4 regions of the Thermohahella caldifontis genome follow, and region 2 is predicted to be linked to each of the others. Evidence: predicted binding sites of a transcription regulator. Region 2 holds the regulator's gene; each other region holds the start of a gene.
The links. Region 2 encodes sigma-54, which starts transcription at its own class of promoters, with help from an activator protein. Its sites were predicted from a motif close to TGGCACNNNNNTTGCTNT; they were not measured.

Region 1: a site for sigma-54 is predicted at 2,232-2,249, ahead of AAIA72_RS03190 (PEP-CTERM sorting domain-containing protein). Genes of this name have one in related genera too.
Region 3: a site for sigma-54 is predicted at 4,261-4,278, ahead of glnA (glutamate--ammonia ligase). Genes of this name have one in related genera too.
Region 4: a site for sigma-54 is predicted at 5,439-5,456, ahead of glnK (P-II family nitrogen regulator). Genes of this name have one in related genera too.

The regions. Positions count from the first base shown of each region.
Region 1 covers NZ_CP154858.1:654,125-662,211, reverse strand. The annotation lists gene AAIA72_RS03195 (immunoglobulin domain-containing protein) at 238-2,094, shown strand; gene AAIA72_RS03190 (PEP-CTERM sorting domain-containing protein) at 2,291-3,031, shown strand; gene AAIA72_RS03185 (acyltransferase family protein) at 3,093-4,214, shown strand; gene AAIA72_RS03180 (GNAT family N-acetyltransferase) at 4,202-5,284, opposite strand; gene AAIA72_RS03175 (glycosyltransferase) at 5,365-6,252, opposite strand; gene AAIA72_RS03170 (N-acetyltransferase family protein) at 6,245-7,276, opposite strand; gene asnB (asparagine synthase (glutamine-hydrolyzing)) at 7,269-8,087, opposite strand, start outside.
Region 2 covers NZ_CP154858.1:1,294,571-1,302,657, forward strand. The annotation lists gene AAIA72_RS06310 (ATP-binding cassette domain-containing protein) at 1-746, opposite strand, end outside; gene AAIA72_RS06315 (KpsF/GutQ family sugar-phosphate isomerase) at 983-1,960, shown strand; gene AAIA72_RS06320 (KdsC family phosphatase) at 1,960-2,481, shown strand; gene lptC (LPS export ABC transporter periplasmic protein LptC) at 2,484-3,047, shown strand; gene lptA (lipopolysaccharide transport periplasmic protein LptA) at 3,019-3,546, shown strand; gene lptB (LPS export ABC transporter ATP-binding protein) at 3,543-4,274, shown strand; gene AAIA72_RS06340 (RNA polymerase factor sigma-54) at 4,361-5,848, shown strand; gene raiA (ribosome-associated translation inhibitor RaiA) at 5,935-6,237, shown strand; gene ptsN (PTS IIA-like nitrogen regulatory protein PtsN) at 6,253-6,732, shown strand; gene rapZ (RNase adapter RapZ) at 6,732-7,592, shown strand; gene AAIA72_RS06360 (HPr family phosphocarrier protein) at 7,589-7,858, shown strand; gene mgtE (magnesium transporter) at 7,883-8,087, shown strand, end outside.
Region 3 covers NZ_CP154858.1:3,159,621-3,167,707, forward strand. The annotation lists gene glnG (nitrogen regulation protein NR(I)) at 1-885, opposite strand, end outside; gene glnL (nitrogen regulation protein NR(II)) at 882-1,952, opposite strand; gene AAIA72_RS15335 (DUF4124 domain-containing protein) at 2,126-2,638, opposite strand; gene glnA (glutamate--ammonia ligase) at 2,734-4,143, opposite strand; gene typA (translational GTPase TypA) at 4,502-6,322, shown strand; gene dtd (D-aminoacyl-tRNA deacylase) at 6,498-6,947, shown strand; gene AAIA72_RS15355 (porin) at 7,439-8,087, shown strand, end outside.
Region 4 covers NZ_CP154858.1:2,781,335-2,789,421, forward strand. The annotation lists gene speE (polyamine aminopropyltransferase) at 1-502, shown strand, start outside; gene fabA (bifunctional 3-hydroxydecanoyl-ACP dehydratase/trans-2-decenoyl-ACP isomerase) at 779-1,297, shown strand; gene fabB (beta-ketoacyl-ACP synthase I) at 1,333-2,550, shown strand; gene AAIA72_RS13455 (murein L,D-transpeptidase family protein) at 2,742-3,305, shown strand; gene AAIA72_RS13460 (SemiSWEET transporter) at 3,306-3,557, opposite strand; gene AAIA72_RS13465 (ammonium transporter) at 3,686-4,942, opposite strand; gene glnK (P-II family nitrogen regulator) at 5,004-5,342, opposite strand; gene AAIA72_RS13475 (accessory factor UbiK family protein) at 5,652-5,912, shown strand; gene AAIA72_RS13480 (YifB family Mg chelatase-like AAA ATPase) at 5,972-7,501, shown strand; gene AAIA72_RS13485 (YbcC family protein) at 7,510-8,087, opposite strand, start outside.

The DNA of each region.
Region 1 (8,087 bases), 640 kb from region 2:
CGCAGTCATGCTCCCGTCCCCCATGAAGGCGCCCGTCGGCGCCTTTGCTTTTTGTAACGCCACATCCGTATCATCCAGCCAAAAAGTAACACTTTGACACACAACGTCATTTTGCAAAACAATGTCAAATTTTCGGCGGTTTTGGTTCCCCTTTTGTGACGTCTGTTCATAAACCATCGGCTTGCATCCCTAAAATGGTCGCCAGATACAGAGATAACCGACCAGGGGTACGCCATCATGCTCAAGACACACCAGATCATCCAGACACTTCGCAACGGATGTCTGCTGGCAGCCACGGCATGGCTGCTCACAGGATGTGGTGCAGGGAGCACAGGCGACACCGCAGCAACACTTCAGACCGCCACGGCCATCAGCGACAGCGCAGAAAACGGGACAACGCAGACCGTTGTGGTCAGCGGGCAGGCCGTCAAGGGCACACTCATCGGTGCCCGGGTGGCACTGTATCCGATCCGGAACGTGGCAGGACAAGCGGTACCGGATACCCGCAAGGCACTGGCGGAGACTACCACTGACCAAACCGGTCATTTCACCTTTACCCTGAATACCTCCGTCGATACCGACTTTCTGGTCGAGGTCGCATCCACGGACACCACAGAAATGATCTGTGATGACGTGGACGGCTGTACAAATGGCAAAGGCGTTGTCGCCTTCGGCAAGCGCATGGCCGCGCCCCGATCACTGCGCCTTGAAGCCTGGCGCAGTCAGGGCAATGCCCAGCCGGTCAGCGTCTCCACCCTCTCCCACATCGTGGTCGGGAAAGCTCGCCGGCATCAGATGGGGCTGACCCGTGAAACCGTTCAGGCTGCCAAATCAGCCCTCGCAGCACAGCTTGCCGTGGAAACGGAGGTGCTGGATGCCATGGTTGAAGACGTGACCGTCACCGTTCCCAGGGACACCAGGTCACTGAAAGCCTCCATCCTCAACACGACGCTGGCCAGCCTCTCGGACAGCCAGCAGGATATGGGCGCCCTGGTCAGCAACCTTGCAGAAACATTCGCAGCAAAGAACACACTTCCCCAGCGAGACACCATACTGACCCGTATTGGTGAGGTTGCGGTCAAAGTTGTTGAATCCCAGCCGGATGCAGCCGACGCGTCCGTGATTGACTGGGCGCTGGCCGCCGTCAATGAAGCCAGCTCTCAGCCGACGAACACCGAGACTCAACCGACCGTCGCAGATAATACGGCCACCACTCCGACAACCACCGCTGGCAACGACAACGCCAGCAATGTGTCAGGATTCGATACAGGTCTGACCACGACAGAAACGGCGCCCGGCGGCAGCGAGACGACAGAGGTTGTCGTGGTTGATACCGGCACCACGGTGGAGATGACCAACCCGGGAGACACCACTGGCAGTCAGACTACCACAGACAACGGCACAGGCAGTACCACGACTACAGACACAACTACGGAAGCCAATACGACTCCCAACACGTCAGACACTGGCACGGTGGCGGAGACCACCAATCTGGGAAACAACACTGGCAGTGAAACCGCTGCAGGCAACGGTACAGACACCACTACCACCCCCTCAGAGCCTATCATTGAGCCGGTAGCGATCTCTCTGCCTCCCGCCTCTCAAACAGCAGGCTACGGCCAGTCCGTCACACTGAACGTCAGCGCAACCGGTACCGGCCCGCTCGCCTACCAGTGGAAAAAGAACGGCGTGACCATTGAAGGTGCCAATCAGGCGACCCTGACCCTCAATGCCGTATCCCGCGCAGACGAAGGTCAGTACAGCGTAGTCGTCAGTAACGAAGCCGGCAGCGTGGAAAGCACGGCAGCCACCCTGACCGTAGAGGTCGATACTACCGCCACCCTGACCTGGACCATTCCGGAAACCCGGGAGGATGGCTCTGCCCTGCCCCTGACCGATATTGCGGGTTACAAGATCTACAAGGGCACCAGTGAAAACAATCTGACAGAAGTGGCCTATATCACTGATGCCACCCAAACCATGCAGCAGTTTACGGATCTTCCCACCGGCCGCTGGTATTTCGCAGTCAGCGTCGTGGATGTGAATGGACTGGAAAGCGAACTGTCAAATTCAGGCTACAAGGACATTTTCTGACCCATCCCCTGAAACCGGCTAACAGCGGGCCTCGGCAACCAGAGGCCCGTTCTTGTTGTCAGCTATCTTTACATCACGCGAAATCTTCGCTGTTTCACAAAACGCTATCTCTATGCTTTTTAAACAAATATTTTTAATGGCATAATACCTGCTTATAAGGATGTACGCTCACCAACGAAGAAACAGCGAGGAAGTTATGAAGAACAACGCACGAACCTTAAAGAGTCTTGTTGCAGGATCAGCACTTGCCATTGCGGCATCTGCGGTTAATGCAGCACCCATCATCGTCACCTACGATTTCCAGAAACTGACCGATTCCGGCGTTGCAGCATCGCCGCTGGCCGGCCAGTGGGCTGGTGGTACTTTCAATGGCATCCTCGGTGACGGAACTCCTTTGGCGGTCAACGCGGCAGCGGCCTCACCTGGCGAAAACGGTTTTCAGACCTTTGACTGGACACTGAGTGGCGTCACGTTGAAGGCCTACTCCAGCTCCATGACCAAGGGTAATGCCGACTATGCTTACCTTGATTATGGTCTGGCCGGATTGGGCGTGTGTAGCGTCGTAAACGCCAGCAACCAGTGCCAGCCCGGCAGCGATGACAACGTCACCGTTCACGGCGGGACGGATCATGAAGTCCTGAACCTCGACTTCAATTATGACGTCGAAATTCAGGCTCTGAGCCTGATTGATGAAAACCACAACGTTTATGCCAGCGTACCGAATGACATTCAGGTGCGGATTGACGGTGGTGCCTGGGCTCAGCTGAACTCAGCAGGCATGCTGTATGGCAAGCAGTTCGAGTTCAAGACACTCACCAACGCGTCTCAGTTCTATATCGGCGCACTGACCGCCAAGGTGCCTGAGCCTGCCACACTGGCACTGCTCGGCCTCGGCCTTGCCGGATTTGGCCTGTCACGTCGTCGCAAGACTGCCTGACACCAGCCGGACTGATCAGAAAAGGGGTGACTCGTCACCCCTTTTTGGTTGTATGATCAACATGATGAAAACCCAAATACCCAACACAACGCTTGATGATTTTTCCGAAGGCCGTGACAACAACTTCAATCTGTTGCGGATGATCGCAGCAACTCTCGTCATCTTCACGCATGCTTTCGGGATTACCGGTCACGGCCAGGCAGAACCGCTCTATCAATTCAGCGGCCTGTCTTTCGGCTCTTGGGCTGTTGATCTCTTTTTTGTGACCAGCGGCTACCTGATCTGCAAAAGCTGGCATGCACGTCAGAATCTTTTACGGTTTCTTTATGCGCGGTTTCTGCGCATCTATCCTGCCTTATGGGTATCGACTCTTGTCATCGCATTGATCGTCGGCCCGTTGTTTACGGAACTTCGCCTGAAAGAATACTTACTGCACCTGGATACCCTGAAATACCTGCTTGAAAATACGACCTTGCTGATCAAGGGCGTCAAGACTGATCTGCCCGGTGTCTTTACCGCCCATCCTTCTGCAGATATCAATTCCCCCCTCTGGACACTCCCGTACGAACTCAAGATGTACCTTTTGCTGGCTGCACTGGGCTGGACAGGGTTGCTGTACAGACGCGGGCTGACGCTTGCGCTTTCAATGGGGGCGGGGATTCTTTTTGCCCTGGCCTACTCCAGGCTAGTGCCTGAACTTGCCTCCTGGACTGAAGCGCTGCGTTTTGTGTTCTTTTTCTTCGCCGGTTCATCTGCGTGGCTGTATCGCAAGCAGATTCCGCTGCGCGCCTCGTTATTGTGTGCCATGGTTGGAGGCTTTATTGTGTTCAGCTTCCTGACAGACAACCTGGCAGCAAGGCGCATGGCACTGGCGGTCCTCACGCCATACCTTGTCTTCTGGCTGGCCTGTATCCCTTCAGGCTGGATACGCCATTACAACAGGTTGGGGGATTATTCTTATGGCACCTATATCTACGGTTATCCGGTTCAGCAAATCATTTTCGCATTGACGGGCGGTGCGGTTCTGAGCAACTTCATCCTCTCCTTCATGGTCACCCTGTCTCTGGCTGCGATCAGCTGGCATTTTCTCGAATCCAGAGCACTTCGATTACCCATGCCGGATTTTTTGCAAAGATGGAGTGCCAGACCGGCTATGGCAGTGCGCGGAATTCAGCCGGAATAGGGCCTGAGGGTTCTTTGCAACCACCGGCGGACCGTCAGGGGCGCGCGCCCATAAAGCTTAACCCCTAACCGAAATAGTGGATGGCGAACCAGTTGGACAGTGAGGAACGATGTGTCATGGGTGCTCAGATGTCCTTTGTAAGCGGTTCGTTTGCCCTCCCCGGCCAGTAAGTCATATCTGGCCACCTCATGCATCTGAAAAGCCCACTCAATCACATACCCCATGTGCAGGGTTCCCAGAGACAATTTGCGATCAAAATCCTCGATATAGCCGGACTGCAAATTGTAGAGTGTGTTACGGTATTGCAGATTATAACTGACGGATACGACCTGATCTCCGGCACGTAATACACCTAAACGCACATGGGCGGGAGGCAATGCTTGTATCATGGCCAAATGGAATGCCGTAGCCCTGAGATCAAAGGCCGGCGCACCCCAGCGTGTCACATGAAATTCATTCAGTTGTTCCAGGAATCGTGCGACTGCATGAAAGTCATCCGGATCAATCCATTCGTGAAGCATGCCGTAGCGGTCATTGGCCCATTGCCTGCGATTGTAAAGTTTCAACCGGGTATTCTTGCCAAGGGAAGACAGATAGCCTTCAAAGTCACCATCGTGCGTATCAACAAACCAGCTCGTATCCTCTTGTCTGATTACAGTGTAGGCATCGACATCTTTCCAGAAGGTTGCCGGACCGGATTCTTCAACATCCGGCAGCACCATGTCATCCCATTTGAGCTTTCCCAGCACCTCGGCCAGGATGCCCTGGAGTTCCCGCTCAAACTTTGAGTCAGTCAGGGGGCGAGTGTATTCCGAACGGACAGTATTGGCTCCACGCCAGACATTGCCCATCATCTGTAACTGCTTCAATCTCAACCCGGGCATGAGGGAATAGTCACGCGTATAGAACGGCGCCATGGCAACAAGCTGATCATGTTTCCAGATCCCGATGACTACCGGACAAAGACCAAGCGCCTCGCCCCAGACCTTCCACCAGTTACTGATCCAGGGCCAGCTTTGAAACAGCGTTGCGTCGGCTCTGCTCTCCAGATCTGACCACAGACGCTGCATGTCCATCTGATCTGACCAGTTCAGCTCGCAGGCACGCCAGACGTCTTTCCGGAAGATCTCTCTTTTGATCACAACCTGCCTCAGGGTGTCGTACGTTGTGTCAGCACACGAGCCAGAACGCGCCAGGGGCCTGGATCCAGGGGCTTGTACATCAGTGCCTTGCCCAAAGTAGCCAGCGCCTGATCCCATTGCCCTACTGTTGTGTGATAACGGGCCTTGCGCGTATAAAAGCGGCATAGCGCATAGCGGGCTTCCCGTGGCGTCACGGCATCCGGATACTTTTCCAGGAAATCCATGATACTGGCTTCATTGCTGGCAAAGCGCCGGCTTTTATCTGAAGAAATCTGGTTGTCCATGACTCGATAAAAAGCCATAAATTTCGGGATGTAGAGAAAGCTGTACCGGGCGGAGAATCTCAACCAGAGTTCAAAATCATCGGCAACCCTGCGCTCCGTATTGAATCCGCCCATTTCATCGAAACACTTGCGCCTGACCACTGCCGTATTCATGCTGACGCAATTGTCCACGATCAGGTATTTGGCAATGCGTCCGGAGTAACGCCGCATGTTCTCCCGACTGATCTCGTTACCCTGCTCATCAATCGTGATGATATCTCCATAAACAATGTCAACATCAGGATTACTGGCGAGAGCTTCCAGTGCCCATTCAAGTTTTTCTGGCACCAACCGGTTATCTGAATCCAGAAAACTGATGTATGCGCCTTTCGCATGTTTCAGTGCGAGATTTCTCGCGACAGATTGCCCCTGATTTTCCTGGTAAAAGTAGTGAATCCGGGGATCCTCAAGGTAGGGTGCCAGCACTTCCCGCGTGTTGTCCGTGGAACCATCGTCAACAATCAGCAATTCCCAGTTTGCCCATGTTTGCGCCAGCACACTTTCAACGGCTTCCGAAATCAGGTCGGCACGATTCCATGTTGGAGTGATGATAGAAACCTTGGGTTTATCCATGAACTGAATCCTCTTCATTCAAAGCATCGCGTGTGGCCGCCAGCAGCTCGCCGTCACTGTCACCCGCCATCAGAAACCACGTTGCATCAGCCAGCGCGGCGGGCGATTCACCTTTCTGGTACACAAAAAATCTTGACGCATAGCGGCCCCGGTAAAATCCCATTCCCCTTGCTACGGAGACGAACTGAGCATCCGAAGTGGCCAGCACAATGTGTTGCCGGTTAAGACGCCCACGCCGTGTGACCGCCTCAAGAAGGGCTGCCTTGATGCCCGCATCATGGCGCCCCGAGTAGTCCACAACGATCAGTGCATCCGGCTTCTCCCGGACAATCAGCAGGCCGCCAGGTTGTCCATCCGGCGCTTCATAGAGATAACTCTGATAACGTGCCAGGGGATGTTGTGCATACTTCCAGTTAAGGTAGGCCGGCGAGCGTACCACCTGAACCACAGTGGAGTTTCCGGCCATGGCCTGCCACAGCATTTCCAGCACGCCGGTTTCGGGCAGAGTCTCGAGCCTGACCACCCTGCCCCGGGCGGGCCCGGGCCCACCTTTCAGGCGATTGATCCACTGAAACCCATGGAGAATCAGGTCACGCCAACTACCCACTCTGTAAATCCGGTGCATGATGTGCATGCATGGCACTTCCTTCCAGCCAATATGCGCGAGGACAGCCGCTGCTTTTTCGCTGACCCCCAGCGCCATGATCCGATCACTCCTTTCATGCAGCGCATCCTTGATCAGCCGGCCAACGCCTTGGCCCCGCACCTTTGAGTCAACATAAAAATCACAGCTCCAGAGTGCCTCGCATTCCTGCCCGTTCACACTAAGACGCACAGGCATGACGCCGTTGAACCCCACCACCTCACCACCCAGGCAGGCAACCACCGGATCAAAGTTCCGTGCATAGGGATTGTCATGAAACTGCCAGTTCCAGATATGCGATTTTCTGGACTGATTGCCCATCAGCGCCATGACGGACGCAGCCATTTCCGGTTGATAGGGGGTTATCCGGACTTCAGTCATGAGCATCCAACCAGGTCTGAAACATCAGCACTCCCCAAAGCTGAAAGGAGAAATCATAGATATCCCGGCAATGGGCCTCCCAACGTGACCGGATGGGGTCAACCTTCCAGAAACCTTCCGCTTCAAGCCGACCGGGATCAAGCAGATCTTCGGCCCAGCTTCTCAAGGGGCCACGCAACCATTCGGCCTTGGGGATGGCGAAACCTTGTTTGGGGCGGTCAATCAAGGCCCGGGGGACATGCCGGTAAAGCACATTCCTGAGAATACTCTTGCCCTGGGTATCCTGTCGGTTCCATTCGACGGGCAGCGACAGCGCAAAGGCTACGATTCTGGGATCCAGCAACGGCACACGGGTTTCCAGGCTGGCCGACATGCCCGCCCTGTCCACCTTGACGAGAATATCATCCGGCAGATACCACTCCAGATCCGCTCGCATCAGGGATTTGAAATCATCCAGATGATCCGGGGCTGTTGCTGTCAGCGCGTAATCCGGTTCCCTTCCGCCTTTGACCACGGATTCCGGCTGTTGCCAGTAACTGACCTGAGCGCGGTACAGATCGGTAATCCTCCTGGCTGACGCACTGTTACGGACAGCACGCAGCTTCTCGGCCACATCAAAGTCAGACAAATCACGATAGGCCGGTTTGACAAGTGCGAGTACGGACCGCACCCAGGCAGGCGGCAGGCTGCCGATCCACCCTTTCAACTGAGCTTTGGGGGAATGCCGTTGCTGCCATGCTGTTACCGCATGGCCATAGCGCGGGTATCCGCAGAACAGCTCATCCCCGCCATCACCGGACAGCGCAACCGT
Region 2 (8,087 bases):
TCCGGCAATCCGTTGAGGAACTGGCGCACAAACGGTGACCCTTCCCGCCTGAGCGCATCCGGACTGCCTTCCCCCATCACGCGACCTTCGGCAATGATACACAAATGGTCGGTGATGCTCAGGGATTCCGCCACATCGTGTGAAACCAGCACACTTGTCAGCCCCAGAGCGTCATTGAGCAGCCGGACCAGTTGCACGATCACGGCCATAGCTATCGGATCCTGACCGGTGAAGGGCTCGTCATACATAATCAGCTCCGGATCCAGCGCAATGGCGCGTGCCAGGGCGGCACGCCGGGCCATGCCTCCGGACAGTTCACTGGGCATCAGCTCACGCGCGCCACGCAACCCGACCGCGTGCAGTTTCATCAGCACAATATCGCGGATCATGTCGTCCGGCAGATCGGTATGAACGCGCAGCGGGAAGGCCACATTCTCGAAAACATTAAGATCAGAAAACAGCGCCCCGCTCTGAAAGAGCATGCCCATCCGTTCACGCATCGCATACAGCTCCTTGCGTTTCAATGCGTGAATATTGACACCGTCGACATGAATCGTGCCTGAATCCGGGCGCAATTGCCCGCCGATCAGCCTGAGCAATGTGGTTTTGCCTGTCCCGCTCGGCCCCATGATCGTGGTGACCTTGCCGCGAGGAATGGTCAGGCTCACATTGTCAAAGATGACCCGCTCACCTCGCCGGAAGGTCAGATTGCGTATTTCAATGTATGCGTCAGACGGTTTGTCCATACCTCGGTGCTCCCCTCGGGGCGCTCTTGCGAAACAGGGCGCACTATACCACAGCAGAAAAAGAGAAAAATACTTGGTTATCGCGATTCCTGGTGTCTTATGACACGCACCATTATATTTCTGTATTGCCATGCAGTTATAGCATACACTGATTTTGTTCCCATTGCCATCGGGGACTAATGAATCGGAATCTTATCAGTTATACTTGCTGCCACACTCTGAACGACCCGAGACTCATGAAAGCCTTCACTGACGAGCAACTGATCGCCTCCGGACAACGCACCATTCACCTTGAGGCCGATGCGGTCCGTGCACTGGCCGACCGACTGGACACCGGCTTTGTCCGTGCCTGCCGCCTGATTCTGGACTGCCCCGGCCGCGTGGTGGTCACCGGCATGGGCAAGTCCGGTCATATCGGACGCAAGATTGCCGCCACGCTTGCCAGTACCGGCAGCCCTGCCTTCTTCGTTCATCCGGGCGAAGCATCGCACGGGGATCTCGGCATGATCACCCGGCAGGATGTGGTGCTGGCACTCTCCAACTCGGGTACCACGGCTGAAATCGTGACACTCCTGCCCCTGTTGCGGCGCATGAATGTCCCTCTGATTGCCATGACCGGAAACCCGGATTCGACCCTGGCTCTGGCTGCCGAAGCCCATCTGAACACCAGCGTGGCTACGGAAGCCTGCCCGCTGGGGCTGGCACCCACGGCATCCACTACGGCAGCACTGGCCATGGGCGATGCGCTGGCTGTCGCACTGCTGGAAGCCCGGGGATTCACGGCCGAAGACTTCGCCTTCTCCCACCCGGGCGGTGCACTGGGGCGGCGGTTACTCCTCAAGGTGGAAGACATCATGCACACGGGCAACGAAATCCCCTGCGTGCAGCCGGGTACACCACTCAAGGAAGCGCTGCTGGAAATGTCCCGCAAGGGCATGGGCATGACCGCCATCGCCGACCAGGAAGGGCGTATTTTCGGCATCTTTACGGATGGCGATCTGCGCCGCACCCTGGACCGGGATATCGATATCAACACCGCGCTGATTGATGATGTGATGACGACCCACGGCAAGACGGTTCCGCCCTCCATCCTGGCCGCAGAGGCGCTGGGGCTCATGGAAAGCAGCAAGATCAACGCACTGCTGGTGGAAGAGAACGGGCGTCTGGCCGGCGCGCTGACCATGCACGACCTGCTTCGTGCGGGAGTCCTGTGATGCCGACCGAACAGATCCGGTTGCTGGCGCTGGATGTGGATGGCGTGCTCACGGACGGCAGCGTCACCTACGACAGTGCCGGCCATGAACTCAAGAGCTTCAACATCAAGGATGGACTGGGCCTGAAACTGCTCAGGGATGCCGGCATGGCCTTGGCCATCATCACCGGCAGAACCTCTCCCATGGTTGATCGTCGCGCCCGGGAGCTGGGGATTGATCACATCATTCAGGGCCGTGAAGACAAGCTGGTTGCACTGCGTACCCTTTGTGATCAACTCGGACTTTCCCGGGAGCAGGTCGCCTACATGGGTGATGACCTGCCCGACCTGTCCGCAATCGAGTGGTCAGGAATCGGGGCCGCGCCGGCGGATGCCCATGTTTATGTGCGCGCACACGCGGACTGGATCAGCACACTGCCCGGCGGCAAGGGCGCCGTGCGCGAGCTGGCGGAACACCTGCTGGCACGGGAGCAGTGTCTGACCGCCGTCTGGCAACGCTATCGCCTGCAACAGGAGCGCTGAACGTGCCCGATCCCGGCCGGCTGATGCGAATCATCCTGCCCCTGCTGCTGGCAGGCGGCGCCTGGTGGCTGTTCACGGCAGATCCTTCGAGCGTGATTCAGCCCCCGGTCGTGCTCAAGGACAGGGAACCGGATGCGTTCATCAAGGATGCCACCTACCTGACCTACAGCAAGACCGGCACGCTCTCCAGCCGGATCCAGGCGCAGGAAGCCTGGCACTACCCGGACACTGACGAGGGAGAACTTGTACAGCCGGTCGTGGAAGTTTATCAGACCGATGCAGCCCCCTGGGTGCTGAAAGCGCAACGCGGTATTTACAGCGCCTCAGCCGACACGCTGCGCCTGGAGGAAGACGTCCACGCCGTGGGGATTGTCGGCAGCGGCCATCCGCTCCAGTTCGGCACCGAATCCCTGACCTACCTGAATGCGAAGCGCTTTATTCAGACGGACCAACCCGTTAAGATGACCTCCGACCGCGCTGAAACCACGGCAGTGGGCATGAGCGTTTCCATCGATGACAAACGCATAGACCTGCATCATGAAGTTCAATCTGTTATCTATCCTTAGTGCGCTGATTCTGGCCCTGTCCGGCATATCGGCCACCCGCGCACTGGAGCTTGCCGCCAGCACTGATCCGATCCGGGTTCAGGCGGATCGCGCACAGCTGGACGAAGCGTCCGGCAAGGCCACCTATTCGGGGCATGTTGTAGTGACTCAGGGCGAGGCCCGGCTTGAAGCGGAAACGGTTATTCTCTACCGCGATGCTCAGGGTGTTTCCCGGGTTGAAGCACATGGCCAGCCGGCCTATCTCAGGCAGATCGCCCCTGGCGATACCGTCGCCACCGAGGCCTGGGGTGAGACACTGGTGTACTCACGGGATACGCAGACACTGGAACTGTTGCGTGGCGCCCGGCTGAAGCAGGGCACCAATGTCTTCCGGGGCAACACCATCCATTACAACACGCGCACACGAGTGGTTGACGCACGCTTCGACGAAAATACAGGCACCGGACGGGTGGAAATGATCATCACGCCTGCCAACAAAGAGGCGCCGGCCAAACCATGAGTCAGGGCATCCTCCAGGCACTGAATCTGGCCAAGAGCTACAAGAAGCGGCCTGTCGTGAAGGACGTCAGCCTGGACGTGCGCCAGGGCGAAGTCGTGGGATTGCTCGGCCCCAATGGCGCAGGCAAGACCACCTGCTTTTACATGATCGTGGGATTGATTGCCTGTGACAAGGGCCGCATCCTGATTGACGACGAAGACGTCACCTTTCTGCCCATGCACGGGCGGGCGCGAAAGGGACTGGGCTACCTGCCGCAGGAGGCTTCGGTTTTTCGCAAGTTGTCAGTGGAAGACAACATCCTGGCCATTCTTGAAACGCGAAAGGACCTCAACCGGGCCCAGCGATTGGAGCGCCTGGAAGATCTGCTGCAGGAATTTCACATCACACACATTCGCAAGAGCCCGGGCATGGCACTGTCCGGTGGCGAGCGACGACGTGTCGAAATCGCCCGGGCACTGGCCACGGAACCGCGCTTCATCCTGCTGGACGAGCCCTTCGCAGGCGTTGACCCCATCTCTGTCGGTGACATCAAGCAGATCATTGATCACCTCCGTCAACGTGGCATCGGCGTCCTTATTACCGACCACAATGTCCGGGAAACGCTGGAAATCTGCGAACGCGCCCATATAGTGAGCGAAGGATACATCATTGCGAGCGGCTCACCACAGGAAGTGCTTGAAAACCGCAAGGTTCGCAAGGTTTATCTGGGCGAAAGCTTCAAACTTTAGTTTGTTTGCAAGCAAGAATTGTGACAGACTTTGTCCAAACTACCTGAACAATACTGACAGAGGTTGCGAAGCCGTCACGCATGGTCATGAAAACATCTCTTCAGCTGAAGATTGGTCAGCAGTTGACCATGACCCCGCAATTGCAACAAGCCATACGGCTGTTGCAGTTGTCGACGCTGGATCTCCAGCAGGAAATTCAGACCGCTCTGGAAAGCAACCCCATGCTGGAGGTGGCCGAGGATCTGCCCCCTGCCCCGTCCGAAGGCAAACAGGATGAGAGCGGGGCTCATCAGGATACCGAAGCGGAATCGGCCCATGAATCCGATTCGCAACCTGCTGCAGATGAAGGTTTCAATGAATCCATCCCCGAAGATCTTCCCGTGGATACGGCATGGGAAGACATCTATCAGGGATCCACGCTCAGTTACGGTTCTGCACCGCCAGACGAAGAGTTTGATTTCGAGTCACGCAACTCCCAGACGGAATCGCTGCGTGACCATCTGAGCTGGCAGCTGAATCTGATGCCCATGAGTGAGCCGGACCGGCGAATCGCCGAAGCCATCATCGACGCCATCGATGATGACGGCTATCTGATGGCCTCGACAGAAGAAATCCTGGAATCGGTCAATCGCGACCTGGAAGAGCCGGTCAATGAGGACGAATTCAACGCCGTCCTCAAGCGCATCCAGCATCTGGATCCGACCGGTGTAGGGGCACGCAACCTGCAGGAATGCCTGCTGATCCAGCTCAATCAGCTGGCCCCGGACACCCCTTGGCTGAATCAGGCCCGCAAGGTCGTACACCATTATCTGCACCTGCTGGGCAACCGGGATTACGCTCAAGTGATGCGTCGTGCACGGCTCAAGGAGCACGAGCTGAAGGAAGTCCTCCGCCTGATCCAGTCGCTCAATCCGAAGCCCGGAAGCGTCATCAGCACCAGTCAGTCCGAATATGTCATCCCGGATGTCATCGTGCGCAAACATGAGGGCGCCTGGCGGGTTGAGCTCAATCCGGAGATTGCGCCACGCATCCGGGTCAACCCCATGTACGCATCTCTGGTTCGCCGGGCAGACAACAGCGCTGACAACACCTATCTCAAGGATCAGCTGCAGGAAGCCCGGTGGTTCATCAAGAGCCTGCGCTCCCGGAATGAAACGCTGCTCAAGGTCGCCACCAAGATCGTCGAGCACCAGCAGGCTTTTCTGGAACACGGTGAAGAAGCCATGAAGCCTCTGGTACTGCATGATATTGCCGAAGCAGTTGGCATGCATGAGTCCACCATTTCCCGTGTCACAACCCAGAAATATATGCACACGCCCCGTGGCGTGTTTGAGCTGAAGTACTTTTTCTCCAGTCATGTCAGTACGGATTCCGGAGGAGAATGCTCGTCTACAGCCATTCGGGCCATGATCCGCAAGCTGATCGCAGACGAGCCTCCAAAAAAGCCGCTCAGTGACAGCAAGATTGCTGCACTGCTGGGCGAACAGGGTATTCAGGTGGCCCGGAGGACGGTTGCAAAATATCGGGAGGCCATGAACATCCCGCCGTCCAACGAAAGAAAGCGCCTGATATGATCAACTGAAATGCGATAGATCAATTCAAAGCCCCACGCTTCTGTTATGCTGAAAGTGGGCCTCAAACAACACAGAAGGAGCCAGTTATGCAAATCAATATCAGTGGTCATCATCTCGATCTGACCGACGCACTGAAAAGCTACGTCAACGAAAAGATGGAGCGACTCGAGCGTCACTTTGATCAAATTATCGGGATTGATGTCACCCTTTCCGTCGAAAAGGAGCGTCAGAAGGCTGAGGCCAATGTGCGCATTCGCGGAAACGATCTGCATGCGGAAGCTGAAGACAATGACATGTACGCCGCCATTGATCTGCTGGTCGACAAACTGGATCGCCAGCTGGTGAAACGCAAGGAAAAAACTGTTGACCGGAATCACGGCGCGTCCTGATACGGAATCCCTCCAATGAGCGATCAATCCCTGACGATTGAGTCCATCCTGTCTCCCGCCCTGACCCGCCGGGGTCTGGCGGGAACCAGCAAGAAAAAGGCGCTGGAAGACATTGCCAACATGGTGGCCGCGCATTACCCGTTCCTCGACGAGCACACCCTGTTCAACAACTTGGTATGCCGGGAACGGCTCGGATCAACGGGTATCGGTCACGGCGTGGCCATCCCCCACTGCCGTCTGGAAAACTGCGACCGGGTAATCGGTGCACTGGTCACACTGGATAATCCTGTCGACTGGGATGCCATTGACCAACAGCCCGTGGACATCCTCTTTGCCCTGATTGTGCCTCAGGAGGCCACCGGCGAACATCTGGATCTGCTCAGTCAGCTGGCGAGACGATTCAACTCTCCGGTATTCAGGGAGGCCATTCGCAACGCCCGGTCTGATGACGAGCTTTTGCGTGTGGCTGTGAGTGATCAGGTGCAAGAGCAGTGATGGAGCTGATTATCGTCAGCGGGCGCTCCGGCTCGGGCAAAAGTACCGCCCTGCATGTACTGGAAGATATCGGATTTGACTGCATCGACAACCTGCCTGCAGACCTGCTTCCCGAACTGATCGAACGCACGTCCCACAGCCGGCAGGCCTCAAGCCTGAAACTGGCCGTCGGTATTGATGCGCGCAATCTGATGGAAAGCCTGGATACCTTGCCCGACATGCTCGCGCCGCTGCGTGAGCAGGCCAATGTCTGCATTCTCTATCTGGATGCCGATGACGAGGTATTGCTTCAACGCTTCCACGCCACACGCCGGCGGCACCCTCTGACACGACAGGGCTTTTCACTGGAAGCCGCCATTCAGCAGGAGCGCAAGCGGCTGGACGCCATTGCCAGCTGTGCGGACCATCGCGTGGATACCTCAGGCCTGTCCCTGTATGAGCTCAGGGACAGCGTCAAGTACATTGTCCTAGGTCATGAAGAGCAGGATCTGGAACTCATTATCCAATCCTTCGGATACAAGCACGGCATTCCCCGGGACTCCGACTTCGTATTTGACGTCCGCTGCCTGCCCAATCCTTACTGGGAACCCTCACTGCGCCCCCTGACCGGAAAGGACAAACCCGTTCAGGACTTTCTGAACAAACATGAAGACACCGCCAGGATGGTACAAAGCATCTTCGGCTTCCTGTCAGACTGGATGCCCGGGTTTCGTCAGAACAACCGGGCCTACGTCACCATCAGCGTCGGTTGTACCGGTGGGCAGCACAGATCCGTGTATGTCTGTGAAAAGCTTGCCGAAATGTTCCGCGACACGTATGCTAACGTCAAAGTCCGGCACCGGGAGCAAGGCGACACATGATCGTTGAGCGGATCGAAATCATCAACGAGCTGGGCCTCCATGCCAGAGCAGCAGCCAAGCTCGTGGGTACAGCATCCCGGTTTGGCTGTGACATCCGACTCACCAAGGATGGCATGACGGTGGATGCCAAAAGCATCATGTCCGTCATGATGCTGGCCGCAAGCAAGGGCACCTGGATCGAAATCACCGCTGAAGGTGAGGATGCCGAAGACGCCATTGCTGCCCTCAGGGAACTGATCAACAATCGCTTCGGTGAAGAGAAGTAACCGACCGATCACCCGGGCCGCGACATGACCGAAACCTATCCCAGAAGCAAAGCCCGAGCACGTCTGCGCTCTCTCGCAGAAGCTCTGGATAGTGGTGCGATTGCCCAGGTCTCCAGGATACTCAATTCGGACCTGTCACCCGGCGATATCGCGCACCTGATAGAATCCTCCCCACCCAAGCAGCGGCGCCTGCTCTGGAGCCTCATTGACCGGGATCTGGAAGGGGATG
Region 3 (8,087 bases), 1.6 Mb from region 2:
GAAGCGGCCCTCGGCCACCAGTGTTTCGAGATCCTGATGCGTTGCCGCAATGATGCGCACATCTGCCCGCACGGGGGTGGACCCGCCCACACGAAAGAACTCGCCGTCTGCCAGCACGCGCAGCAGCCGGGTCTGTGCATCGGCGGGCATGTCACCGATCTCGTCCAGGAACAGAGTCCCGCCACGGGCCTGCTCGAACCGCCCCTGTCGACTTGCCGCAGCACCGGTAAACGCCCCCTTCTCGTGGCCGAACAGTTCCGACTCGATCAGATCCTTCGGAATGGCAGCCATGTTCAGCGCGATGAAGGGCGCATTCCGGCGCGGGCTGTGCTGATGCAGTGCCCGCGCCACCAGTTCCTTGCCGGTACCGGACTCCCCGTTGATCAGGACGGTGATGCTGGATTGCGAGAGCCGGCCGATGGCACGAAACACCTCCTGCATCGCCGGTGCCTCACCGATGATCTCCGTCGTCTGTTCCGAGGGCTCGGTAGCCGGCGCGTGAATCCGTCTGGACTCCCGGGCGTGATGGATGGCCCGCTGAATCTGGGCTACCGCTTCGTCCAGGTCAAACGGCTTGGGGAGATATTCAAAGGCACCCGACTGGTAGGAGGACACCGCACTTTCCAGATCAGAGTGGGCCGTCATGATGATCACCGGCAGTTCAGGCCAGCGCTCGTGAATTTCCGACAGCAATGACAAGCCATCCTGACCCGGCATGCGGATATCGCTCACAATCACATCGGGCTGATCGGATTCCAGCAGGTTCAGGACGCCCTCTGCAGAGGAGAAGGTCCGGCACCCGATGCCAGCCTGTTCAAGCGCCTTTTCAAGTATCCAGCGAATGGATGTGTCGTCATCAATGATCCAGACCAGTCCGTCCGTCATGCGTGTGCCTCCAGCGGCAGATAAACCATGAATTCCGTATGTCCCGGGCGGGACTCGCACTCAATCAGCCCACCATGCTGGCCAACGATACTCTGGGCAATGGACAGTCCCAGGCCCGTGCCCTCGGCACGGCCGCTGACCATGGGATAAAACAGGCTTTCCTGCATGCGCGGGTCAATGCCCGGCCCCGTATCCACCACACTGACCTTCAGCACCAGCCGGTGCCGGGCCTGTCCGATCGTGAACTGACGCTGAGGGCGTGTGCGGAAAATGATGCGCCGCTCGGGCAGCTCCGGTGCCTCCAGCAGGGCCTGCATGGCGTTCCGGGCAAGATTGAGAAAGACCTGAACCAGTTGACTCCGGTCTCCCGGAATTTCCGGCAGGCTGGGATCATAATCCCGTACCAGCGTGATCCGCCCGGCAGCCTCGGCCTGAATGAGCTGGATCACCCGCTCAAGCACTTCATGAATGTTCAGCGGTACCCGTTCGGGCAACCGGGTCGGACCCAGCATGCGGTCAACCAGGTGTCTCAGTCGGTCAGACTCTTCAATAATGATTCGCGTATAGGCCCGGCTGTCATCATCCGGCAGCACGCGCTGGAGCAGTTGTGCGGCACCGCGGATGCCTCCAAGCGGATTCTTGATTTCGTGTGCCAGCCCGCGAACCAGCAGCCGGGTGGCCTCCTGCTTGGCCAGCAGGGCCTCTTCACGGCTGATGCGATCGAGGCGGTCACGTGCGGTAAACTCCATGATCAGGTGTGTATTGAGCGCATCCTGAAGCCGGCTGACACTGAAATCGACATGGATGGTGGCTCCGGAGGCCAGTGTCAGGGTGCATTCCCTTTGCGTGAAGGTCTGACCGGTCTCCATGCACTTGAGCAGCACTTCGCGCGTACTGTCCTCCAATACCAGGGCAGTTTCCAGTGGCTGATCACAGAGATGGGACGCGCTGGCCTCGAGCAGACTTTCGGCTGCGGGATTGAGGTAGACCGGCTGAAGCTGCCCATTGAGCACCAGGATGGCGGTCGTCAGGTGTTCGGTCAGTGCTGACACGATCGGTGTGTTCATCCACAATTTCCTGTTTGAGTCAGTCCTGATTCAGCAAGAAACGCGCCATCATCTGTGCGTGCGTTGTTGGCGCAACAGGCCCGCGGAGGCGGGCCATGCCGGCTGCCAGGCGGGAGTCAGACACCAGTTTAGCGCATTCTGATTAATAAACGCACCAAAATGGTGCGGCCGGGTTATCTGCGAACGCGGGGGCGCTGGATGGTGAAGGTGATGGCGGGGGTGCTCTGGATGACCTGTCCGTCACGCATGACGTTCACTTTGAGAGAGTGCGTGCCCCGGTACACATTGTTGAGTACCAGTACGCCACCGCTTGCCGGAACAGGCTGACCGTCGAGCACCGCTTGCAAGAAATGGCCCGGTTGAAGAGGAGGGTCCATATCCACCAGGACGGTCACGTTACCGTCACCGGAGAAAAAGGCGCTCTGGTCTTCCGGGAAGCGGATTTTCAGTGTCTTGTAGGGGAGAGCCGGCGGTTCAGGGGGTGTCTGCCGGGGCCGAGAAGGCACTTCGCTGGCCTTGGGCAGGGAAATGATCTGTACAGGGGGCAGTTCGACCTTCTCGGCTCCCTCACGGGGCGAGTCGCTGTATTCCACGTTACCCTGCGGATCCACCCAGCGATAGATTTCTGCCTGAGCATTCAGGATAGTCAGGCCGAGAGCGATACAAAGCCAAGTCCGTGTTGTCATGGTGTCCTCCTGTACTCATCAATGTACCAGAACCGCGGACAAAAAAAACCCCGGCAATGCACGGGCATGCCGGGGTCCTCTGTCCCGGAAGGGGATCAGATGGAGTAGTACATGTCGAACTCGACCGGGTGGGTGGTCATGTTCAGACGCTCCACCTCGCCACGCTTCAGGTCAATGTAACCCTGAATCATGTCTTCGGTGAATACACCGCCACGGGTCAGGAACTCGTGGTCGCGCTCCAGATAATCCAGCGCCTGCTCCAGAGAGCTGCACACGGTCGGAATGCCTTTGGCCTCTTCCGGCGGCAGATCATACAGATCCTTGTCCATGGCATCGCCCGGATGGATCTTGTTCTGGATACCGTCAAGGCCGGCCATCAGCATGGCGGCGAAAGCCAGGTACGGGTTGGCTGTCGGATCCGGGAAGCGAACCTCGATGCGGCGTGCCTTCGGATTGGTCACAAACGGAATCCGGATGGAAGCCGAGCGGTTGCGGGCAGAGTAGGCCAGCATGACCGGCGCTTCGAAGCCCGGCACCAGGCGCTTGTAGGAGTTGGTGGAAGCGTTGGTGAACGCGTTCAGTGTCCGGGCATGCTTGATGATGCCGCCGATGTAGTACAATGCTTCGTCGCTCAGGCCGGCATAGCCATCACCGGCAAAGATGTTCTTGCCGTCCTTGCTGAGAGACTGGTGGCAGTGCATGCCGCTGCCGTTGTCACCCACCACGGGTTTCGGCATGAAGGTGGCCGTCTTGCCATAGGCATGAGCCACGTTGTGTACGCAGTACTTGAGAATCTGAACTTCGTCAGCCTTTTTCACCAGTGTGTTGGCGCCAACACCAATTTCGCACTGACCCGCGGTGCCAACCTCGTGGTGGTGGACTTCAATCTCCAGGCCCATGGCTTCCATGGCGGCGCACATGGCGGCACGAAGATCGTGGAGTGAATCCACCGGCGGTACCGGGAAATAGCCGCCCTTGACACCCGGACGGTGACCGATGTTGTTACGGTCGAAATCTTCGCCGGATACCCATGCGGCTTCCTCGGAGAAAACTTCGTAGAAGGAGCCCTTCATGTCCGTGTTCCACTTGACGCTGTCAAATACGAAGAACTCGGGCTCCGGGCCAAACAGTACCGTGTCTGCAATACCCGTGGATTTCAGGTACTCTTCCGCACGTGCTGCAACAGAGCGGGGATCGCGCTCGTAGCCCTGCATGGTCGTGGGCTCGACGATGGAGCAACGCAGGTTCAGCGTTGTGTCTTCCGTAAACGGATCAATGACGGCTGTTTCATCGTCCGGCATCAGGATCATGTCGGATTCATTGATGCCCTTCCAGCCCGCAATGGAAGAGCCATCGAACATCTTGCCTTCCTCAAAGAAGCCCTCTTTGGTGGCTTCTGCGGCAGGAATGGTGACGTGTTGTTCTTTCCCGCGCGAGTCGGTAAAGCGCAGGTCAACCCATTTGACGTCGTGTTCTTTGATCAGGTTCAGAGTTTTCTCTGACATTCCGGTTACTCCGTTTTGTAGCATTGATGTTGTGATGTTCCGGGCGCTGCGATCCGGAAAAGTCCTTACGGGCGAAAGCGTATCAGAACTGCCCGAAAAGTGCTCTGGTTTTTTGAGAAAGCAAGGACGATGCCATATTGCATGGCTTGTCCAAGTTGCTGATTCATATGAGAAGAGGCTGTTCGGTGAAATCAGCGTGCGCACCAAAATGGGGCGTGAAGCGTATCGGTAGAGTGTGAGTGCACCAAAACAGTGCGCAACCAAAGGTGGCTTTGGGTAAGCGGGCAGGGTCCCGTATACGGCTGACCCCAACACCTGTATAATGTGCGGCCTTGAAAAAACCGAACGGATAGCAACAGTGATCAGTAAACTACGTAACATCGCCATCATCGCCCACGTTGACCACGGCAAGACAACACTCGTGGACAAGCTGCTGCAGCAGAGCGGCACACTCGGGCGCAAGCAGGTGGACGCCGAGCGCATCATGGACTCCAACGATCAGGAGCGGGAGCGCGGCATCACCATTCTGGCCAAGAATACCGCTATCCGTTGGAACGACTACCGCATCAACATCGTCGATACTCCCGGACACGCCGACTTCGGTGGTGAAGTGGAGCGTGTGCTGAGCATGGTCGATTCCGTGCTGCTGCTGGTGGACGCGGTGGATGGCCCCATGCCCCAGACCCGCTTTGTGACCCAGAAGGCGTTCGAGCGTGGCCTGCGTCCCATCCTGGTGGTGAACAAGATCGACCGGCCGGGCGCCCGTCCGGACTGGGTGATCAACGAGGTCTTTGACCTGTTTGACCGCCTGGGTGCCACGGACGAGCAACTGGATTTCCCCATTATCTATGCGTCGGCCCTTCAGGGGATTGCCGGTCTGGATCCGGATGACATGGCCGAGGACATGACGCCGCTGTTCGAGATGATCGTCAACAACGTGCCGCCGCCCGAGGTCAATACCGACGGCCCCTTCCAGATGCAGATCAGTGCCCTGGACTACAACAGCTATGTCGGGGTCATCGGCGTGGGGCGCATTACGCGCGGTACGGCCCGGACCAACATGCCGGTTGTGGTGGTGGACCGTGACGGCAAGCGCCGCAATGGCCGGATCCTGACCGTCATGGGTTATCACGGCCTGGAACGGGTCGAGGTGGAAACGGCCTCCGCAGGGGATATCGTCTGCGTGACCGGTCTGGAAGTGCTCAACATCTCGGATACCCTCTGTGACCCGGCACATCCGGAGGCCCTTCCGCCGCTGAAGGTGGACGAACCCACCGTCAGCATGACCTTCCAAGTCAACGACTCGCCCTTTGCAGGCAAGGAAGGCAAATATGTCACCAGCCGCAACATCAAGGAGCGTCTGGAGAAGGAGCTGATCCACAACGTGGCGCTGCGGGTCGAGGAAGGTGACAGTCCGGAAAAATTCAAGGTGTCCGGCCGTGGTGAGCTGCACCTGTCCGTACTGATTGAAACCATGCGGCGTGAAGGCTATGAGCTGGGCGTTTCCCGTCCTGAAGTGATTATTCGTGAGATTGATGGCGTCAAGCAGGAACCCTACGAGCACGTGGTGATTGATGTGGATGATGCGCATCAGGGCGCTATCATGGAGGAAATGGGCAATCGTCGTGGCGAGCTGAAAAACATGCAGCCTGACGGCAAGGGTCGCACGCGCCTGGAATTCATTGCGCCGTCCCGTGGACTGATCGGCTTCCGCTCCCTGTTCCTGACGCTGACCTCCGGCAGCGGCATCCTGACCCACGTTTTCGATCATTATGGCCCCATGAAGGAAGGTGGCGCCGTGAAGCGCAACAACGGCGTACTGGTATCCAACGTGCAGGGCAAGGCGCTGGGTTATGCCCTGTTCAACCTGCAGGAGCGTGGCCGCCTGTTCATCGGACCGGGTGTGGAAGTGTATGAGGGCATGATCATCGGTATTCACAGTCGTGACAACGATCTGGTCGTGAATCCCACCAAGGCCAAGCAGCTCACCAACGTGCGCGCCTCGGGTTCCGATGAGAACATTCTGCTGACCCCGCCGATCAAAATGACGCTGGAGCAGGCGCTGGAATTCATTGATGACGACGAGCTGGTGGAAGTGACGCCTTCCTCCATCCGTCTGCGCAAGAAATTCCTCAAGGAGCACGAGCGCAAGCGCGCGTCGCGAGCGGAGAAGGGCTGAGATATTTCGGCTTTCCCTGATGCGGCGCCCGGGCTCGGATGTGCTAAGGTCGCCGCAGTGCCTGACTGGCTGTGTTGCTGGATGATGGCTGGCAGGCAAAGTTAGTATGTTTATTCAAGAGAAGAACAATAAAGTTTATGCATCGGATTGACCGCCAAAAAGGTACAGGCCGCGCATGAAAGGATTGCTGCAGCGGGTCACAGAGGCTTCCGTTACGGTGGGTGGCGATGTTGTGGGCGCCATCGGCCGCGGGCTATTGCTGTTTCTCGCGGTGGAGCCGGAAGACAGTGAACGCACGGCAGATCGTCTGCTGGAAAAGGTGCTGGCCTACCGGGTCTTTCCCGATGATGATGACCGCATGAACCTCAGCCTGTCGGACATCTCCGGCGATCTTCTTGTTGTTTCCCAGTTTACGCTTGCAGCCGACACCTCTCGCGGCCTGCGTCCCAGCTTTTCATCTGCCGCCGACCCTGAGAAGGGCAAGGCTCTCTATGATTACTTTGTGGCAAGGGCGCGTGAGCAGGTGATCAACCTGGCGACTGGCCGGTACGGGGCTGACATGAAAGTCCGGCTGGTGAACGACGGACCTGTGACTTTTTTGCTTGAGGTCAAGTCAAATGATTGAGAGGCGCGGCATTATACAAAGGTAGGTGCCGGCTTTGCGCTTGCTTTTGCTATAGTAAGGCAGGCTGGCAAGTGTGGTGTGCAACAAGACGCTGATATTAAAGAGGAAGCCGGAGCAGTGCCGGAAACTGGCCGGGAACGTGCGATAAGATGCCGGCTTCTTGTGACAAAAAAGTTTAAGTTTTTTCGAGGGAACAGGTTGCAAAATTAACAACATTGTATTACATATTGTTCCTGAGAATGAGTATTAGGTCATTGGTCTAACCAACTGTTAGGCAAGGGGAATTGTCCCTTCAGGGAAGGCAATGAAAGAAAACCCCTCAACGCCGGAAACGACAGGAGGAAGTGCCGTAAAAAATTTGACTGACAGCAAAATGTCATGTAAATGACATATGGCCTGACTATAAATGGGCACGCAAGTGGCCGAATAACGAAACAGAATCCAACAACCGGCTTCGCAAGAAGTTAACTGACACACAAAAGGAAGACGAAATGAAAAAGACTCTGATCGCTTCAGCAATTGCTGCTGCAACTTTCGCATCCTCCAGCGCTTTCGCGATGGACCCGGCTGCTGAGCTGGCTGCCAAGATCAACTCCATGCCGACTGTATACGGCAACATCCAGCTGGGTTACTTGAACAGCGAAACGGACAACGGTTCTACCACAACCACCACCAATAGCGTTTTTGACAACGGTTCCACCATCGGTGTGAAGCACTCTCACGAGATTGCACCGGGCATCACCGGCTTCCTGAAAATGGAATTCGATGTGGATGCGGTCACCAGCGCTACGCAGTTCTCCACAGACGAAGCCTACATGGGTGTAAAAGGTGATTTCGGTTCCGTACAGTTCGGTTCTGATGACACGGTATACGAGTGGGTCAAGGTAGTTCCGGACGAAGCCATTGATCTGTCTTATGACGATGTGGCAGGTGTCAACGAATCCAACAACTTCCAGTACACTTCTCCCAAGCTGGCAGGTATGGCAACTGTGGGCGTGACGCTGCCGACAGACGCCAGCCTCAACGACGAGAACCACGCACTGGCACTGGCTGTCAAGGCCGCTCCGGTTGAGAACCTGAATGTGGTTCTGGCCTATGCCATGGGTCGTGAGCAAGGCGCTCTGGATACAGGTGACAGCA
Region 4 (8,087 bases), 1.5 Mb from region 2:
AATCTACTTCCCTGAGCTGTGCACCAGCAACGACGATCCGCGCGCCCATTTCTTCTTCGGTGACGGCGTGAAATGGATGCAGGATGCGGTGCCCGGCAGCTTCGATGTCATCATCGTGGACTCCACGGATCCGGTCGGCCCGGCAGAGGGGCTGTTTGCGGAAGATTTCTATCGCACCTGCTGGACGGCGCTGGCAGACGGGGGCATTCTGGTACAGCAATCCGAATCGCCGCTGCTGCACACGGGCACCCTTATCCGCAAGATTCACAAGGACATGCTGGCTGCCGGTTTCGACGCCGTCCGGACGCTGCCGTTCCCGCAGGTAGTTTACCCGACGGGCTGGTGGAGCTGCACCCTGGCCGGCAAGGGCGTTGAGCTGACCGCTTTCCGCGAGGATGACGCGGAAAACCGCGGTTTCCCCACCGAGTACTACAACGCGGGTATCCACCGCGGCGCACTGGCGCTTCCGGAATTCATGAAGCGCGAGCTGACCCACGACTGACAAGGCTCGGTCTCGCCGCCGGCCCGCATCGGCATGTGGAGCCGGCGGCTTGCCCCGCCTTTCTTACCGGCCTTCTGCCGTCTTGCCCCGGGCTGGCCACCGTTGCCGGCCGAGCCGACCTTTGTCCAATAGACGCTTGTCGGGGCCCTGCCTACCATTTCAGCCTCGGAACACTGTCAAACAGAATTCATACAGAACGTGTACTCTGAGCGCTGATAAAGTATTATTCGGCGTACAGGTGTACGCTGAAAGGAGAGCGACGTGATTGAGGCAAAGGTGAGTCCGGAAACAACCGGCAGAACGGAACAGTTTGACCGGCCGGCGCTTGAAGCCAGCGGGCAGGGCGAGCTGTTCGGACCCGGTTATCCGAAACTGCCAACGGGTCCCATGCTCATGGTGGACCGGGTCACGACCATTACGGACGCGGGCGGCAAGTACGGCCTGGGTTACATTGAAGCCGAGCTGGATATCCGGCCCGATCTCTGGTTTTTCCAGTGCCACTTCAAGGATGATCCGGTCATGCCCGGCTGTCTCGGGCTGGATGCCATGTGGCAGCTGGTCGGCTTCTTTCTGGCGTGGAAAGGCCACAAGGGCAAGGGGCGCGCGCTGGGTGTGGGTGAAGTGAAGTTCACCGGTCAGGTATTGCCCGACGCCCGCAATGTCCGCTACCGTATTGATATCAAGCGCGTGATCGCCCGCAAGCTGGTGATGGGGCTGGCGGATGGCGAATTGTACGTGGATGGCGAGCGCATATATACTGCACACGATCTGAAGGTCGGGCTGTTCGCCGACTGACCCGGTCCGACAACGCACAGGTAACGAGGTAAGGCATGAAGCGAGCAGTGATCACCGGTATCGGGATTGTTTCCTGTATCGGGCACAATCAGGACGAAGTGGCGGCCTCCCTGAAGGCGGGCCGCTCCGGTATCCGGTTCAACGAATCCTACAAGGAAGTCGGGTTGCGCAGTCAGGTCAGCGGCTCCATTATGGGCCTGGATCTGGAGGCGCACATTGATCGCAAGCTGCTGCGGTTCATGGGGGATGGCGCGGCCTACGCCTATATCGCCATGCAGCAGGCCGTGGCGGACGCGGGGCTGGACGAGTCACTGATCCGCAGCCCCCGGACGGGCATCATCTGCGGCTCCGGTGGTGCTTCCACCAGCAATGTGGTGGAGTCCGTGGACATCCTGCGCGAGAAGGGCGTCAAGCGCGTCGGTCCGTACCGGGTGCCGCGCACCATGAACAGCTCCGTCAATGCCTGTCTGTCCACGGCCTTTGGCATTACCGGTGTCAATTACTCCATCACCTCGGCCTGCGCCACCAGTGCGCACTGCATCGGTCATGCCTGGGAACAGATCCAGCTGGGCAAGCAGGATATCGTCTTCGCCGGTGGCGGAGAGGAGGAGCACTGGACACTCAGCGTGCTCTTTGATGCCATGGGCGCGCTGTCCAGCAAGTACAACGATCGCCCCGAAGCGGCCAGCCGGCCCTATGATGCGGATCGTGACGGCTTTGTGATCGCCGGTGGCGGTGCCATCGTGGTGGTGGAGGAACTGGAGCATGCCCTGCGTCGCGGGGCACCCATCTATGCGGAACTGGTGGGCTACGGTGCCACTTCTGATGGTGCCGACATGGTGGCGCCTTCCGGTGAGGGCGCTGTCCGCTGCATGAAGCAGGCACTGGCCACGGTCAGGACACCGGTGGACTACCTGAATACCCATGGCACCAGCACCAAGGTGGGGGATATCACGGAGCTCAACGCTGTCCGTGAGGTCTTTGGTGAAAATCTGCCGGCCATCAGTTCGACCAAGTCCATGACCGGGCACAGTCTGGGTGTGGCAGGGGCGCATGAGGCCATCTACAGTCTGCTGATGATGAAGCACGGCTTCATCGCGCCATCCATCAACGTGGAGACGCTGGATGAAGGTGCCGAAGGCGCGCCCATCGTGACCGAGCCGCGGGATGCCACGCTCAATACGGTGATGAGCAACAGCTTCGGTTTCGGCGGCACCAACGCCTCGCTGGTATTCAGCCGTTACGAGGGCTGAAGCAGCACGCCGCGGGCGGCCTGTCCCGTCAGGTGGGCAGCCGGTTCAGGCCGGGGAAACCCGGCCTTGCTGATTGGAAGCCAGAGTGGAAGAAAAAACACTGGTCGACAACGTCACCCGTATTTTGCTGCCCGCAGATCCCGCGGACTGAACCCTTGCGCACGATGCCGGGCCTGGTCTAATGTACAGACATGCTGAAACGTGCAGTACGCGTCTGGACTCTCTGCCTTGCCCTGCCGGCCCTTGCCGGTGCGGGGGAATCGCTTGTGCAGCGCCACGAAGCGACCGCGGGTGAACCCGCACAACTGGCCATGCTGGATCAGGCACCCGTTGATCTGGTGCGGGTGGTCAAGCATGAGCGCATTCTCTACCTGATGTCCGGCGGAGTGCCCGTGCGGGCTTATGCTATCGCGCTTGGCGACCAGCCCGAGGGGCACAAGCTGCAGGAAGGCGATGAACGGACGCCCGAGGGGCGTTACATCATTGACTGGCGCAATCCGAACAGCCAGTTCTACCGCTCCCTTCACATCTCCTACCCGAACGAGGACGATCGGGCCCGTGCCGGGGCGCTGGGCGTGGACCCCGGCGGCATGATCATGATTCATGGCTGGCCCAATTCGCTGGGAGGAGAGGAGGATATCGCCCGTCTGCTCTATACGGACTGGACAAACGGATGCATAGCGCTGACCAATACGGCCATGAAGGAAGTCTGGGAGCGGGTGCCGGACGGCACGCCCATCGAGATCCTGCCCTGATCAGCCGTGGCGGATCTTCATGACGAGCACGCAGCCGGCCAGCAGCAACGTGATCACGTTCGCGGCAATGATCGGCCAGGCACCGAGCAGGATGCCGTACACCAGCCAGCATGCCACGCCTGCGGTGAAAATTGCATACATGCCCAGGGACAGGCTGCGGGTATCCCGGGTGCGCAGGGTATGAATGACCTGGGGCAGAAAGGAAACGGTAGTGAGTACGGCGGCAAGTATGCCGAAAATATCCTGAATCATGCGGGCTCCGTGTCTGACAGGGTGAAGTATACGGGAGATCGGCTGCGCACGGCAGTGGGTTGAAACCGAAATACAGGCATCAAAAAGGGGCATCCGTGGATGCCCCGAAATGATGGCGATGTGCCCGCTTACTTGTTGGCGAATTCCGGATAGGCTTCCATGCCGCATTCTGCCAGGTCCACACCTTCGTACTCTTCCTCTTCGGAGACGCGGATGCCCATGACCGCCTTGAGGAGGCTCCAGACAATCAGGCTGGTACCGAAGACCCAGACGAAGATGGTCAGCGCGCCGACGATCTGGCCACCCAGGGTGGCGTCAGCATTCGTCACCGGCACCAGCAGCAGACCGAGCAGACCACAGATACCGTGGACGGAGATGGCACCCACCGGATCATCAATCTTCAGCTTGTCCAGCGTCAGGATGGAGAAGACCACCAGAATGCCGCCCAGCGCGCCCCAGAGAGTTGCCTGCAGGGCAGAGGGTGTTGAGGGTTCCGCGGTGATGACCACCAGACCGGCCAGCGCACCGTTGAGCAGCATGGTCAGATCCGCCTTGCCGAACATCAGCCGGGCGGTGATCAGCGCTGCGACGGCACCACCGGCTGCAGCCGTGTTGGTGTTCAGGAAGACCATGGCGACGCTGTTGGCGCTGGCAATATCCCCCAGCTTGAGCACGGAGCCGCCGTTGAAGCCGAACCAGCCCATCCACAGGATGAAGGTACCCAGGGTCGCCAGCGGCAGGTTGGCACCCGGAATGGCGTTGATCTGACCGTTCGGGCCGTACTTGCCCTTGCGTGCACCCAGCAGGAGGACGCCCGCCAGGGCTGCGGCAGCACCGGCCATATGAACGATGCCGGAGCCGGCGAAGTCCACGAACTTCAGTTCATAAAGACCGAAAACCGACTTGCCGCCCCAAGTCCAGCTGCCTTCCATCGGGTAGATGAAACCGGTCATGACCACGGCAAAGGCCAGGAATGCCCAGAGCTTCATGCGCTCGGCAACGGCACCGGAGACAATGGACATGGCCGTGGCCACGAAAACGACCTGGAAGAAGAAGTCTGACGCGCCGGAGTAGATGGCACTACCCTCGATGCCGTTTTCACGTTCGGCAAAGGACTTCAGCGTCTCGGTGGCATCGACCGTCTGAATGCCGGTCAGGAAGAATTCGCCGCCGTACATGATCGCATAGCCGGTGACCAGGTACATGAGGCAGGCGATGGCATACAGCGCCACGTTCTTGGTCAGGATTTCGGTGGTGTTCTTGGCCCGTACCAGGCCCGCTTCGAGCATGGCAAATCCGGCCGCCATCCACATGACCAGGGCGCCACATACAAGAAAGTAGAATGTATCGATTGCATACTGCAGGTGAAAAACTGCGTTTTCCATAAAAAAGCCCTCCGCACCAGGCTTGAATGTTGGAAGATATGGTGAAAGTTGACGACCGGGATCAGATCGCGTCTTCGCCGGTTTCGCCGGTCCGGATCCGGATGACCTGCTCCAGGTTCTGGACGAAGATCTTGCCGTCGCCGATCTTGCCGGTGTTGGCAGCCTTCATGATGGCTTCCACCACCTGATCGAGCAGGGCATCGCCGATAGCGACTTCCACCTTGACCTTGGGCAGGAAGTCCACCACATATTCGGCACCGCGATACAGCTCGGTGTGACCCTTCTGACGGCCGAAACCCTTGACCTCGGTGACGGTGACGCCCTGAACGCCGATTTCGGACAGTGCTTCACGAACGTCGTCGAGCTTGAATGGCTTGATGACTGCTGTGACCAGTTTCATAAATGTTCTCCTGTTTGGCATCGATGATGGAGTGCAAAACCTCCGATCCCGTTCATGCACACCGGGCGATACCCGGGTGCGGAATCTGTGCATGAATGAGCGAAGGTTGTGCCAACTCCTGTTTCTGACGTGAATTCAGTATGTTGCGTTAGAGTGGATCCGTTCCTCTGGATGATGTGCTCCATTATAGCGCACAAGACCTGTGCACCACACTGCTGCCTGCGCCGTTGTGGTGCATGAGGCGGGTGACTTCTCCCGCGTGTCATTTCTGTTAGAATGTGCGCTGAATCCAGAACCCAGAGTCCGCACATGTCACCGAATGATCTGTTTTCCACCTTGCAACAGCAACTGGGCAGTGTGTTGCCCGAGCTGGCCCGCAGTGCCCACGAAGATGTTCAGCAGCAGCTCAAGGCTGCGGTGATGAGCGTCATCACCAAACTGGATCTGGTGACGCGCGAAGATTTCGAGATCCAGACCGAGGTTCTGCGACGGACCCGTGAAAAGGTGGATCAGCTGGAGGCACGCGTGGCAGATCTCGAGCGTCTGCTGAACGCCAGCACGGACGCGTAATTTGCATGGCCCCGGGACGGGGCATCCGGGCAGGGAAGCACAACTGACAAGGAGGCGTCATGTCACTCGCCATTCTCTATTCCCGCGCCACGCAGGGCATGCGTGCGCCGCTGGTTGCAGTGGAAACCCATCTCGCCAACGGGCTGCCGGCCTTCAACATCGTCGGCATGCCGGAAACGGCCGTCCGCGAAAGCAAAGATCGCGTTCGCAGTGCGATTCAGAACGCCGGATTCGAATTTCCCGCAAGGCGCATCACGGTCAATCTTGCTCCCGCCGATCTGCCCAAGGAAGGCGGGCGCTATGACCTGGCCATCGCGCTGGGGATTCTGGCCGCCAGCGGCCAGATCAGTGCCGACGGTCTCAGAACCTATGAAGTCTACGGGGAGCTGGCGCTGGGCGGTCAGGTCCGGCCCGTTCGCGGCTTGCTGCCCAGCGCGCTCCAGTGTCACCGGGTGGGCCGGCGGATGCTGCTGCCGGTCCGTTCCCTGTCGGAAGTGGCGCTGGTGCGGGAACTGGAAGCCTATCCGGTCACGGATCTGAGACAGGCAGTGGAACATCTGGGCGGTGCGGTGACCCTTGAGCCGGCTGAAATGATCCGGCCGCAGCAGCTGCGCACCGGGCAGGTGCCCGATCTGGCGGATGTGCGCGGCCAGTATCAGGCCCGCCGGGCGCTGGAAGTGGCGGCTGCCGGGGGGCATCACCTGCTGTTCTTTGGCCCGCCCGGAACCGGCAAGACCATGCTCGCCAGCCGTCTGCCCGGCATTCTGCCGCCGCTGACCGAGGATGAGGCCCTGGAGGCCGCGGCCATTGCCTCCATTGCCGGCCTGGATGTGCGGCCGGACACCTTCCTGCAGCGTCGTTTCCGGGCGCCTCACCATACGGCCACACCCGCCGCCCTGGTGGGCGGTGGCAGTCCGCCGCGACCGGGCGAGATTTCCCTGGCCCACCGGGGCGTGCTCTTTCTCGACGAGTTGCCCGAGTTTGACCGCAAGGTGCTGGAGGTATTGCGAGAGCCGCTGGAATCCGGGGAGATTGTCATTACCCGGGCCCGGCATCAGGCCCGCTTCCCGGCCCAGTTCCAGCTGGTCGCAGCCATGAACCCCTGCCCCTGCGGGTATGCCGGCCATCCTGACCGGGCCTGCGAATGCACGCCGCAGCGCATCGAGCAGTATCGTCAGAAACTGTCCGGTCCGCTGCTCGACCGGATCGACATGCATGTGGAAGTCCCTGCCGTACCGGCCGCTGCGCTGCAGGATGACACGCCCATGGAAGATTCCGCTGCGGTGCGTGAGCGGGTCATGGCGGCCAGACAGCGCCAGCTGGTCCGTCAGGGCTACCCCAATCAGTGGCTCGAAGGGCGCTGGCTCGATACTTACTGCAAGCCCGACAACGCGGCCCAGCGGGTGCTGTTGCTCAGCATGGAAAAGCTTGGCCTCTCGGCGCGGGCCTATCACCGCATTCTGCGTGTGGCACGCACGGTGGCCGATCTGGCCGGATCCGCGACGATCCGCGACACCCATGTGCTGGAAGCCATCAGCCTGCGTGCACTTGACCGGCCGGTGCAGGGCAGGGAAGTACACTCGGGCTGACACCGGCGTTACAGTATGACATCAGACCAGCCACTCCGGAGGCGGCTTTCATAGCCGGCTGTTGTCAGGCGCCAGAGATGTATCCAGTCATGTTCCAGCAGGTGCCTCAGGATCTCATGTCTGCTCAGGATGCTGTCGATGGTCTCCCGGCGTGCATCAATGAGGACTGTCAGGCGAACAGGCTGGTGTCGCCAGTCATCGCGGGTGTAGACGGATTGCCGGGGCAGGCCAATGCGGAGATCTCCTCCGTTGCCCTCGAAGACGCCGATACCTCCGCCGACCACATTGTGCAGTAACTTGTTGCCGCTGCCGAGGTGCTCCGGATCGCAGGTGGACGCGTGGTATTGCCAGTTGATCCAGTGGGTGACCAGCAGGGGGCCGGTCAGGATCGTTTCCAGAATGGTTCCGTCAGGATCGGAGTCTGGCTGGTAGTCATGAAGGAATACCCGTCCCTCCAGATCAGAATTTCGCGTTCTGGATCCCGGCGCGATGATGAAGGCGGCGTTGTTGGCCAGTCCCCACTCGTGAACGAGCTGAGCCCCGTCGTTCGCCCGGCGGCGCAACTGCCGGAGCAATGCGGGGGCCG